DNA from 2 places in the Bacillus sp. D48C genome. Region 2 is predicted to be linked to the other one. Evidence: riboswitches for the same ligand, from Rfam matches in the RefSeq annotation. Region 2 holds a riboswitch; the other holds the start of a gene.

The links. Region 2 has a riboswitch for lysine ahead of ACLBXA_RS25385 (aspartate kinase). Riboswitches for the same ligand answer to the same signal wherever they lie in the genome.
Region 1: another riboswitch for lysine. It lies ahead of ACLBXA_RS13480 (amino acid permease); the one in region 2 lies ahead of ACLBXA_RS25385 (aspartate kinase).

Annotation. Positions count from the first base shown of each region.
Region 1 covers NZ_JBKFAQ010000004.1:318,213-321,491, forward strand. Annotated here, with positions in the region: gene gapN (NADP-dependent glyceraldehyde-3-phosphate dehydrogenase) at 1-677, shown strand, start outside; lysine riboswitch at 855-1,036, shown strand; gene ACLBXA_RS13480 (amino acid permease) at 1,184-2,608, shown strand; gene ACLBXA_RS13485 (ABC transporter permease) at 2,669-3,279, shown strand, end outside.
Region 2 covers NZ_JBKFAQ010000014.1:88,991-92,269, forward strand. Annotated here, with positions in the region: gene ACLBXA_RS25385 (aspartate kinase) at 115-1,344, opposite strand; lysine riboswitch at 1,547-1,733, opposite strand; gene ACLBXA_RS25390 (DoxX-like family protein) at 1,925-2,833, shown strand; gene ACLBXA_RS25395 (DUF4166 domain-containing protein) at 2,838-3,279, shown strand, end outside.

The sequences.
Region 1 (3,279 bases), on a different contig from region 2:
TTGGTGGTAAAGATCCTGGTATCGTTCGTGAAGATGCTGACTTACAAGATGCTGCAAACCATATCGTAAGCGGTGCATTCTCTTACTCTGGTCAACGTTGTACAGCTATTAAACGTGTACTTGTACACGAAAACGTAGCGGACGAGCTTGTTGACTTAGTAAAAGCACAAGTAGCTGAACTATCAGTTGGATCTCCAGAACAAGACAGCACAATCGTTCCATTAATCGACGACAAGTCTGCTGACTTCGTTCAAGGTTTAGTTGACGACGCTGTAGAAAAAGGTGCTACAATCGTTATCGGTAACAAACGTGAGCGTAACTTAATTTACCCAACATTAATCGATCACGTAACAGAAGAGATGAAAGTTGCTTGGGAAGAGCCATTCGGCCCAATCCTTCCAATCATCCGTGTTTCTTCAGATGAACAAGCAATTGAAATTGCTAACAAATCAGAGTTCGGTCTGCAAGCAAGTGTCTTCACTAAAGACATTAACAAAGCATTTGCAATTGCTAACAAAATCGAAACTGGTTCTGTACAAATTAACGGACGCACAGAGCGCGGCCCTGACCACTTCCCATTCATTGGTGTAAAAGGTTCAGGTATGGGCGCACAAGGTATTCGTAAGAGCCTTGAGTCTATGACACGTGAAAAAGTAACAGTATTAAACTTAGTTTAATTTTATATGTAGAAGCTGATCTAGTTTAGATCGGCTTCTTTTTATATCAAATAATTATTCATTCCTAATCACAAACTCTTCTCTATAATCTGATTATTACTATATCCATTGACGTATAAAAATTCATTTGTTACTCTTAAAGACGTTAATTTAATATTTAAATCCTCATTCGTATCTCGGTGAGGTAGAGGTTGCAATCATTAAGAGTATCATTTCAGGAGATGTAGTGGCATTGATGAAGGAATGAGAAAGGAATGGTTGCCGAAGTAAGTCGTGTCCACCATGCACGCTTGCTGGGTCTGCATTTAATAAGTGCAGAACTGTCACAAACGTTTCGTTTGTGGAGAGCTATCGAGAGATATGTCGTGGGTTTCTTATAAGATAGAAAGCATGTAGCGGCAGATTACGTGCTTTTTTTGTTTTGTTTGGGACTTCTCTTCCTGACTCAGGAAGACATACATATCTCCTCGCTTGACTTGGTTATACTAACTTTGGAGGTATTTTCTATGCAACAAAAAAAATGGGGCTTTTGGGTACTAACAGCTTTCGTTGTCGGTAACATGGTTGGCGCTGGTATTTTCATGGTGCCAAGTACGTTGGCACAAACAGCAAGCCCACTCGGTGTCACTTTAGCTTGGTTAACTACAGGATTTGGTGTTTTAATGCTAGCTCTTGTTTTCGGTAATTTAGCAATTCGTCGTCCTGATTTAACGACAGGGCCACAAAGTCATGCATATGCTTTATTCTCAACACCAAAAAAGAAAAAAATGGCTGGCTTCAGTATGGTATGGGGATATTGGGTTGCAAACTGGGCAAGTAACGTTGCCATCATTACATCATTTGCGGGATATTTATCGCTCTTCTTCCCAATTATGAAAGATACGCGACTACTATTTTCAATCGGTTCTTTTAACGTAGAAGTCGGAAAACTAATTACATTTACGATTTGTTCCATCTTACTTTGGGGAACTCATATTATATTAACAAATGGTGTAAGCGGAGCTGGAAAGCTAAACTTCTTAGCAACAACAACGAAAGTAACTGGATTCCTTTTATTCATCGTCGTTACGTTATTTGCATTCGAAGCTTCTAAGTTTGGACAATGGTACACGCCGATGATTGATAAATCAGGTGTATCACACGGTCTTCTTTCACAAGTAAATTTAGCTGCTCTTACAACGCTTTGGGCGTTTATCGGAATTGAATCAGCCGTTCTTTTATCAAACCGTGCTGTTTCTCCAAAAACGGTAAAACGTGCAACAGTTGCGGGATTACTTATTACAGTTGCGATTTACTTAGGAATTACAATTTTAACAATGGGTGTACTTCATGTTGATAAATTACAAGCTTCGGAACGTCCATTAGCAGATGCACTAAACGCTGCAATGGGTCATGGCGGCGGGAAACTTATGGCATTACTTGCTCTTACTTCCCTGTTCGGTTCTATCTTAGGCTGGATTTTATTAAGCTCAGAAGTACCTTATCAAGCAGCAAAAGAAGGTTTCTTCCCTTCCTTCTTCACGAAAACAAATAAAAAAGGAAGTCCAATTTACTCATTACGATTAACAAACATTATGTCGCAAGTATTCCTATTCTCAACATTATCAGGAACTATTGCGGAAGCTTATACATTCGTTATTACCGTATCAACACTGGCCTACCTCATTCCATATCTCGTTTCACCAATCTTCCAGTTAAAACTAGTCGCAACTGGTGAAACATATAAAAATGAAATGCGGGCAAGAATTACAGATGGTATAGTCGCAGTGATCGCACTTTGCTACGCACTATGGGTTATTAAAACCGGCGCATCCGATATAAAAACGTTCCTTCTCGGAATTGGTTTATTCGTAATTGGATTTGCTTTCTATCCATTAATGAATCGTGATCAGAAAAAAAATAACGAAAAGAAAAACGGGCAAGTTGCATAACGCAATTTGCTCGTTTTTTCTTTTGTAAAACATATATAATAGAACAAAGAGGTGAAAAACATGTCAATCGAATCGCTATGGAGCAGTCGCTTCCAACAACATATTCAAAATATCATTACATACTTTGCACGTATGATTAACGGTTTACTATATAGCTTTATCTTTATTTCATGCGTTGGCGCATACTACTATGCTCAGTTTCTAAAAACATCTCCTTCTAAAGGAATATCTTTACTACTCATCACGATTGTACTTACATTCATTATAACGAGATCCCCTATCCGTACATTTATTCAAAAACCTGATGCTGTCTATTTGCTTGCATTAGAAGAGAAATTAACATCCTATTTCAAAAAATCTCTTCTATACAATTACATCATTCAGCTTTTTCCATTATTATTTACGTTCCTTATTCTCGTACCACTTGCTATGCAATCATTGCAATTAACTGTACCTTTTTTATGTACAATCTTTATCGCGTTAATGATTACGAAAGCTTGGAACATGTACATACATTGGATGTGGCGTGATAGTCACGAAAAAAATATATGGCTGATCATTCGTATTACTTGTAACGCCCTAATCATTTACATGCTGTTTTATTCCGCAAATGTTCTCATATTGGGCGGACTACTCTTACTACTTGCTTTCCTAATTCTATATACGAAAAA
Region 2 (3,279 bases):
TGTGACAAGGTGTTTTTTAATATGTCATATAGCATCGTGTTAACGAACAGCTTTTTATTTAATAGGAATGTAATACATTAATATGATTTTTTTAGTATTACTAAATAGATGAGATTAGCTCATTTGCACGAAAGGCTCAATTTTCGCCATAAATGATTGATGCAGCGCCTCAACGCCTGTTACTAAATGAAGGCGGTCAATAACGACAGACACTTTAATTTCTGATGTACTTACCATTTTAATATGAATATCTTCTTCTTTTAAAGTAGTGAACATATTTGCAGCGACACCTGGGTTAGATACCATGCCAGATCCTACGATTGATACTTTTGCTAAGTGATTTTCATGTTCTACAGATTCATAGTGAAGAGTTTCTTGATTTTGTTCCAAAACTTCTAAAGTTTCTCTTAAATCATTCGAATGAATGGAGAAGGAGAGGTGTACAGTTCCTTCATTTGTAATACTTTGAATTATGATATCTACATTAATGTGTGCTGCTGCTAATGTAGAGAAAACTGTTGAAAGCGAGCCTTGTTCTAATCCTTTAATTGTGACACGTGTAATGTTATCCTCAAATGCAATACCTTTAACGATTGATTGTTGTTCCATGTTACATTCTCCTTTTACAATTGTTCCGTTTTCTTGTTCCATACTTGAGCGAACTTCTAAAACTACGTTATGATTTTTAGCAAACTCAACAGCGCGCGGGTGTAATACGCCGGCACCGAGATTAGCAAGCTCTAACATTTCGTCATAAGAAATTTCGTCTAATTTGTAAGCATCTTTTACAACTCGTGGGTCCGTCGTATATACGCCTGTCACGTCCGTATAAATATCACATTTTTTTGCTTTAAGTGCAGCGGCTAGTGCGACAGCAGTCGTATCAGAACCACCACGGCCAAGCGTTGTAATTTCATTTTCTACACTTATACCTTGGAAACCAGCTACGATAACAATCGTGCCTTCAGCAAGATAAGATTGAATACGATTTGTATGAATGTCAGTAATCCGTGCACTACTATGTACAGATTCTGTCGTAATACCTGCTTGCCACCCTGTTAATGAAATTGCATGATAGCCTTTTGCTTGCAGTGCCATTGTTAATAATGAAATAGTTACTTGTTCTCCTGTAGATAGAAGCATATCCATTTCACGTTTACTTGGATTTTCTGTGATAGCGTTAGCGAGTGCGACAAGTTCATCTGTGCTTTTTCCCATTGCTGAAACGACAGAGACAATGCTATGACCTCGTTCATATTCTTCAATAATTAAATTTGCTACATGTTGAATGCGTTCGACGCTTCCGACAGAAGTGCCACCAAATTTTTGAACAATTGTTTCCATTACAAATTCCTTCTTTCGTCTATTTTTAAGAATAGATTAGGAAATATATAAATCCCAATACTCCTGTAGTTACCAGAAAGACAAACAAAAAACACCATCTCAAATAAGTGAGGATGGTGCTGTTACAGGAAAAGGGAAACAGAAAACGGAGCTAATAAAAAAACCGCCAAAAAAGGAATATCATAAAAAATGATATCTCTTTTTTGTAGATAGCTCTTCATACGTACACGTCTGTACATATGACAGTTCTGTTTCTATTCGAAAACAGCCCCAATTGACAAATGCAGAGAAATTTATCAATTTCGGCAATACTTCCTTTCATCTAAGTTCATAGACATCTCTGTGTCTCCATTAGAATACTCATAAGTATCGCAACCTCTATCTCACGTTTTAGGCGAGAGTGTTTGATTTATGAAGTTATTGGTAACATTTGTTTTATAATAATTTAAATTTTTCGGGGAATCAAGTGTTTTACATATATTTTAAAAATTCTTTCTTTTTACAGAAAAGTTTGTGAAAAATGTAGCAAAATAAATTCATTGCATGTACATTAAACTTATAGTGCATAGGAGGTGGGAGAATGAAAAGGAAACAGCCTATTTATGTTGCGACAAAAATGAACACGACGATGGAAAAATTATGGAGATATACGCAAGAACCAGATATACATACAGAGTGGGATGCTCGCTTTACTGAAATTTCGTATTTAGGGAAAAAAGAAGGAGAACCACAGAAGTTTTTGTATAAAACAAAGATTGGATTTGGGCTTGAAATAGCTGGAGAAGGGGAATCAATAGGTGAAATAAGAAAAGAAACTGGTGAAAGAATTTCCTCTTTAAAATTTTGGACGGATAATACATTATCTCTTATTCAAATAGGACGTGGTTATTGGAAGTATACGCCGAATAAAGAATACATCCATTTTGAGACACAATATGATTATGATACAAGATTTGGTCGTATAGGAAATGTAATAGATTCCTATATTTTTCGTCCGTTATTAGGTTGGGCGACCGCTTGGAGTTTTGATGCCTTAAAATTATGGTTAGAAAAGGGGCTTCATCCTAGGTTACTAATTAGAAGAACAATGACGTATTGGCTCGTATGCTTTTTATTTGCTTTTGTATGGATATATCAAGGGATAGTGCCGAAACTACTGTTTACTCATTCAGAAGAAGTAAAGATGCTTTCTGTATTAATTGGTTCAAATGAAAGTAGTGTATATATACTTAAAATAATTGGGGTGTTAGAAATAATTTTCGGTGTCGTATGGCTGTTGCCACTAACAAAACGAAAATTATTTATACTGCATATTATTGTATTACTAGTTTTAACGTTAGCGGCAGGATTTACGAATATCGCAAGCTTTACAGGGCCGTTTAATCCGATTACATTAAATGTTCTTCTAATGGGGTTATCAATTGTCGGTTATATAAATAGTTTCGATTTACCAAGCGCGAAAAATTGCAAGAGGGCGAGAAAGGGATAAGTGTATGGCTAATATGTATGAACGATTATTAGGGGATACCTATAAAAATCTTCATCCTGAATTGCAGAAGCGTTATGCCATTACAGAAGAGAATAGTTTTACAGGGGAAGGAAAGATGGATGAAATTTACGGTGGCTCTTTTTTCGTGAAATTTATATTGAAAATTGCATCGAAGTTTCGAATGTTTTTCTCGGAACGAGGAGAGGAAATTCCATTTACGATACAAAACATAGCTGAGCGAGATGAATATGGACAAGAATTAGTAAGGTGGAACCGTACTTTTTATTTTCATAATAAGAAAAGATATTTTAACGCAGTTATGCAATTGGATGAAAACGAAAATGAAATTGTAGATTATTTTGGCGAACCACATTTACTCGTTTCTACACTACATTTTCATATCGATGAGTTAGGGGCAATGCATATTGCTTCAAAGAAACAATGGT